2 regions of the Xylocopilactobacillus apis genome follow, and region 2 is predicted to be linked to the other one. Evidence: predicted binding sites of a transcription regulator. Region 2 holds the regulator's gene; the other holds the start of a gene.
What was found. The regulator NrdR, encoded in region 2, represses ribonucleotide reductase genes. The targets are predictions, from matches to a motif close to ACACNATATATNGTGT.
Positions count from the first base shown of each region.

Region 1: the regulator NrdR is predicted to act here: its motif matches at 1,406-1,421, upstream of nrdD (anaerobic ribonucleoside-triphosphate reductase).

Region 1 is NZ_AP026801.1:450,218-453,652, forward strand. Features, by position in the region: gene R8749_RS02070 (peptide ABC transporter substrate-binding protein) at 1-586, shown strand, start outside; gene R8749_RS02075 (tyrosine-protein phosphatase) at 576-1,352, shown strand; gene nrdD (anaerobic ribonucleoside-triphosphate reductase) at 1,500-3,435, shown strand, end outside.
Region 2 is NZ_AP026801.1:1,002,782-1,006,216, forward strand. Features, by position in the region: gene R8749_RS04765 (DnaD domain protein) at 1-1,117, opposite strand, end outside; gene nrdR (transcriptional regulator NrdR) at 1,140-1,631, opposite strand; gene coaE (dephospho-CoA kinase) at 1,635-2,234, opposite strand; gene mutM (DNA-formamidopyrimidine glycosylase) at 2,216-3,043, opposite strand; gene polA (DNA polymerase I) at 3,056-3,435, opposite strand, start outside.

The DNA.
Region 1 (3,435 bases), 550 kb from region 2:
AGATTTTAGCAAAAATCTTAATCAAACAACTGCTAAATATTCGAGCTACGATTTAAATCAGGCTAAAAGATTATGGCAGGAAGGGAAAAAAGAAACAGGCATTGATTCAGTTTCTTGGACGATGCTGGGAGAAGATAACGATACAAATAAGAAATTAATGGAATATTTCCAAGGACAGCTCGAACGTTTACCAGGTTTAAAAATTAATATTCAAGCAGTTCCCCATAAAACTCGGTTACAACAAGGTCAAAATGGTCAGTTTGATCTTATGACAAGTCAAGTGGCGGCAGATTTTCCAGATCCAGTTGCAATATTAAATGTTGAAACAACAGAAAATGTATATAATTTTGGTCATACCTCTAATGCAGATTACGATCGTTTAATTGCGCAAAGCAATCGGGAATCAGATCCTAACAAACGATTTGATGAAATGAATCAAGCTCAAGAAATTTTATCACGCGATCAGGAGGCAGCTCCGATCTATCAGTTAGTAGAAGCTCATTTAACAAGAAGTTCACTTAAAGGTGTAACTTTTACTCCTAATAATCTTTTTAATTATGTAGGGGCAAAACTCGATGGAAAATAGAATTTTAAATTTTTCTGGCAGTGTTAATCTTCGTGAAATGGGAGGTTATCCGACGCAAGATGGTAAAACAATTCTTTGGCATAAACTGCTTAGATCAGGTGCCTTAAGTAATTTAGATAAAAAGGGGCAAAGCGAATTAGTTGATTATGGAGTCAAATATGATCTTGATTTTCGTTCTCCAACAGAACTAAAAATATCTCCAGATCCCAATTTATCGGGTGTTAAGTATGAGCATTTACCAGTTTACAGTCCCGATAGCAGTTCCATTTCTTCTTGGAGATCGTTCACCAATTTAATTAAACATCACCATAAATTTACCCCAGCGTCTGATATTGGAGGTATTTATCAGAATGTTGTATTAAATGAATACAGTCAAAATACTTATAGCAAGATGTTTCATCTAATGTTAGAAAATAGTGAACCAAATCAATCACTTTTATTTCATTGTTCAGCAGGACAGGATCGAACAGGGATTGGTGCAGCATTAATTGAAAAGCTATTTAATGTGCCGGATCAAATAATAATTGAGGATTATTTACTATCAAATATGGCCTATACTTCTAGAACTTCAGAAGTATTAACGAATGATGATGTTGATGAATTTATTAATCAAATGAATTTGTCTGATGTTCAGGCTAATAACATCACTGTTATTTTTAAGGCGATTGATTATTTTTACGGCAGTTTTAAGCAGTATGCAAAAGACGCTCTAAAACTGAGCGAATCAGAAATTACCGATTTAAGAAAAATCTATCTTAAATACTAGATAGAAAAAAAGAGTGCTGATATTTAGGCATTCTTTTTTTGCGATTAAAAAAAATACTAGATCTTGTAGCTGAAATGAAATGGCTTAAAAAAATACCTATATTTTGGTAGAATGGGATTAGAAATTTGAATTGGGAGATAGAGGATAATGCTTGAATTAGAAAAAAATCAAACTAAAACTTTAGGAATTACAATTATTAAGCGTGATGGTCGGCAAGTTAATTTTGATCTTAATAAGATTACCCAGGCGATCATTAAAGCAGCTAGAAGTGTAAATTCTGATTTAAGCCCAATCGATTATCAAACATTTGAGGATGTTACTTCTGATGTTGAAGCTGAAATTAAAGAGCGCTTTCACGATAATGTTAAAATCTATGAAATTCAAAATATCGTTGAACATGTCCTTTTAGCGCATCATCTTTATAATGTAGCAAAAGCTTATATTTCTTACCGAACTGAAAAGGATTTTTCTCGCAATCAAGCAACAGATATTAATTTTACAATTGAAAAACTTTTAAAAAAAGACGAAACGGTTGTTAATGAGAATGCCAATAAAGATAGTAACGTTTTTAATACTCAACGTGATTTAACAGCCGGGACAGTTGCTAAATCGATTGGTCTAAAAATGCTGCCGCCTCAGGTTGCAAATGCCCACTTAAAAGGCGAAATTCATTGGCATGATCTCGACTACACTCCTTATGAACCGATGACAAACTGTTGTTTGATTGATTTTAAAGAGATGTTAACCAATGGTTTTAAAATTGGAAATGCAGAAGTGGAAACACCTCATTCAATTCAAGTTGCAACCGCTCAAATGGCCCAAATCATAGCTAATGTTGCATCAAGCCAATACGGCGGCTGCTCATCAGATCGGACTGATGAACTTTTAGCACCTTTTGCGATGAAGAATTTTGATAAGCACGTTCTCGAAGCTAAAAAGTGGATTGATGATCCTCAAAAAAGAGAAGAGTACGCAAAAGAGCGCACCGTTAAAGATATTTATGATGCCATGCAGAGTTTAGAGTACGAAATTAATACTCTTTATTCATCTAATGGTCAGACGCCATTTACAACCTTAGGTTTTGGTCTTGGTACAAGCTGGGCAGAACGTGAGATTCAAAAAGCCATTCTTAAAGTTAGAATTGATGGATTAGGAACTGAACATCGAACAGCAATTTTTCCAAAATTAGTTTTCACGCTAAAACGGGGTTTAAATTTAAATCCGGAAGATCCAAATTATGATGTTAAACAGCTTGCAATTGACTGTGCAACTAAAAGAATGTATCCGGATGTTGTATCTTATGATATGATCACTAAACTTACAGGCTCATTTAAAGCTCCAATGGGCTGCCGTTCTTTTCTTCAAAGCTGGAAAGACGAAAATGGACAGGATGTTGAATCGGGCCGGATGAATTTAGGAGTTGTTACGATTAATTTACCGCGGATTGCAATCGAATCTAAAGGTGATCAGGATAAATTCTGGCAGATCTTAAAAGAACGTGTTGATATTTGTCGTGATGCATTAGTCTATAAGGTTGAAAGAACAAAAGAAGCAACTGTTCAAAATGCCCCAATTCTTTATCAATACGGAGCTTTTGGCAAGAGATTAAAGCCAACTGATAAAGTTGATGAACTTTTTAAGAATAGCAGAGCGACCGTTTCTTTAGGCTATATTGGATTATACGAAGTGGGGACAGTCTTTTACGGCCCAGAATGGGAGCCGAATCCCGAGGCAAAACAATTTACAGTTGATGTTGTGAAATACTTGCACGATAAATGCGAAGTTTGGGAAGAAGAATATGGTTATCATTTTTCAGTTTATGGGACTCCCGCCGAGTCTTTAACTGATACATTTTGTCGAATTGATAAGGCCAAATTTGGTAGTATTCCAGATATTACGGATAAAGATTACTATACTAACAGTTTTCATTACGATGTCAGAAAAAATCCAACCCCATTTGAAAAATTAAAATTTGAAAGTGAATATCCCTATTATTCAAGCGGCGGATTCATTCATTATTGTGAGTACCCTAATCTAAAACAAAACCCAAAGGCATTAGAGGCAGTGTGGGATTATGCCTATG
Region 2 (3,435 bases):
AGTTGTTGATGTATTTTAAAGCTTCTGCTGGGCTTTGAATCTGATGCTTTAACCAATCATTAGCAATTGTATCTGAAACCCTTTGAGAAATAGTTGGATAATTTTTGGCTTCATAATACATCATAATGTTAATCAATTCATTAGGTAAAACTTGCCTTCGAACCAGTTTTTGAAGAATCGACGCTTCAGAATTTGTGATGTATCCGCCGAACTGCTCTTTCATAAGTTTTAAAAAATTTAACGGTGATAAAGAAGTAGCTTTTTCAATAATCTTTTTGTCAGCTTCGTTAAGATCTTGTAAATCATCATCGGATACTTTTTTAGGATCAAATTTTTTATTACTTGTTCTCTGATTAAAGTAAGCTATCAATTTATCATTAGAAAAATGATCCTTTTGAATGCAATTTGAATTGATAATTGCATTGGATAACTCTAGCTCGTTCACGTTATAAAAAGAGGATAAATCTTGAAATTGTCTTAAATTCTGATTAATAATTGTATCTTCAATTCCATATTTTTCCATTAAAGTTAGAAATAACTTTTGATCAAACTTCTGATGATTAGGAATTCTTTCTTCTTGGTAATTTAGGTTAGACTTTTGGTTTACAAAATTAACGCTGTCTAAATTAAATACATCAAAAAAAGAAGCCGTAATTTCAGTAAATTTTTCTTTATTTGCTGGATGAAGAGTATATTTTTCTAATAAATCTGAATAGTCTTTTTCGCCTACAGTTTCACAAAGATAAGCAGATAAAAGATCATCACTAAAAAAACGATCAGGGCTTACAGGTGAAGATAACTCATATAAAAAAAGCGTTCCAATAATGTCTTTTTTAAAAAAAGTTCGAATTAAACCAATTCCTTCAAGTTTAACTAATGAATTTTTAATTTCTTCAATGCTTTCGCCAACAGAATTAATTAAACGAGTATGCTGATAACGATCGATTGACACTATTTTTTTAGAGGTCAAGCTCCATAAGTACAGATATAAAGTATAAGGTTTACTGCCAATAATGGGCAAATACAGATCAGTCAGCACTTGATTACTAAAATCAGAAAAATAATTAATATTGGTTACTAAAAAGCCATCTCTCGGATGCAACTGGTGTTCATCCATTCAAACTTTCCTCTTTAACTTTTTAATTTGAATTTTTATCAATTTTGGATTTTTTCTTTTTATTTTTTCGAGACATGCTTTGTAATTCTGATAAAAACACATCAATGCTTGAAAATTCACGGTAAACACTAGCGAACCTGATGTATGCAACTTCATCAACAACTGCAAGTTTTTTCATAACCATATCTCCAATTTGTCTCGTTGTTACTTCGTATTCACTGCTTAATCTAATATGCTCTTCAATTTCATCAACAATCTTATTTAGAACATCCTGACTAATATTTCTTTTTTCAGCAGCTCTAACTAGTCCTCTTGATATTTTATTTCGATCAAAGACTTGATTAGAACCATTTTTTTTGACAACTACTAAAGGAGTAGACTCTACTTTTTCAAAAGTAGTGAATTTAAATTTACATTTTTCACATTGTCTTCTTCTTCTAATTGCCGTATTTAGTTTTGTTGGTCTACTATCAACAACTCTTGTATCGGCATAACCGCAGTTAGGACATTTCAATTTTTACTCCTTATTAACTTTCAAAAGATCTATTTTATTTAAAAAATCTATAACCTGTTCTTTAACATTATTCTTAGTTGTATCTATAACATAGTCTGCCTTTTTGATTTTTTCACTAATCGGCATTTGGCTGGAAATTTTCTTTTTTGCAAAATCTAGATTAACATGATCTCTTTCCTGAATTCGATTAGCAGCAGTTTGATTATCTGCATAGATTACTATGACTTGATCTAAATATTCTTCATAATGCTGTTCATATAATAATTGAATTTCAATGAAAACTGGTTTTGATGCAACTTTTAATTGATTTATAATGGCAGATCTCAAATAAGGATCTAATAAATGATTAAGTAAAGATAATTTTAGAGAATTTTTAAAAACAATATTGCCTAAAGCTTTTCGATTAATTAATCCGTTTTCTGTTAGAACTTCGGCTCCAAAATTATTTTCGATAATTTCAATTACTTTATTTTCATTTAAAACATCGTGGGCAATTTTATCAGAATCTAAAACAAGAAATCCAAGTGAGCGGATTATGTTTCCAACGTAAGATTTGCCGGTTCCGATCCCCCCGGTAATTCCAATTATTTGAGAATTTGACATTTTGAACAAAAGTAAGTAGATCGGCCATCTAACTTAATTTTACTAATTGGATTACCGTCTCTTTCACAAGTTTTACCATCCTGGCTATGAACTTTTAAATGATCTTGAAAGTGCCCAATCTGTCCGTTAGCATTTTTAAAACTAAAGATCGTAGTTCCACCATACTTAATTGCACTTTTTAAAATTTTCTTTGAGCCTTCACAAATTAATTCAGCATCTTCCTTGGTTAAATGATTGGCAATTGAAGCAGGATGAATTTTAGCATAATAAAGAACTTCGTCTACATAAATATTTCCTAAACCAACTACTACTTCTTGGGAGAGTAAAACGACTTTTATTTTTCCTTTTTTCTTTTCTAGTAATTGATATAGTGCATCACCAGTAAATGATTTATCAAAAGGTTCAAGGCCTAATTTTTTAATTTCTTTAGTAACGTCAACTTTAGAAGTATCTACAAGGTGCATTCGGCCAAATTTGCGAGTATCGTGATACGCTAATCTTTGACCATTATCAAAATTAAAAACAACATGAGTGTGTTTTGGAATTTGATCGCTAGATTCCAAAACACTGTATTTTCCTTCCATTCTCAAATGGCTGATTAAAGTCTTCCCATGATTTAAATCAAATAGAATATATTTACCCCTTCTTCTAATTCCGGTAAATTTTAAACCTTTTAAAGTATTGGTAAATTCATCTAAATCGTTTTGGATCATCTTAGGATAATAAACATCAATATTTTTAATAGTATGATCGATAATTAAAGGAGTTAGATTATTAACAACTGTTTGCACTTCAGGTAATTCGGGCATTTTTTTCCTCTACTAATGTACATCAAACCAGGTTTGACCAAAATGACTTTCCACCTTAAGTGGAACTTTTAATTTAAATGCAGAATCCATTAATTTCGGTACGATTGAACTAATCGAATCCTCTTCTCCAGGTGCTACTTCAAAGGTTAATTCATCGTGAACTTGGAGAATCATTTTAGTCTCTAACTGGTGTTCATTAAGATAATTTTGAATACTAATCATTGCTATTTTAATTATATCCGCAGCGGAGCCTTGAATTGGTGTATTCATTGCAGTTCTTTCAGCAAAATGTCTTAAATTAAAATTCTTAGCATGAATATCCGGTAAATATCGACGCCTTAATGATAAAGTTTCAACGTATCCTTTTTCTCTTGCAAATTTTACTGAATTAT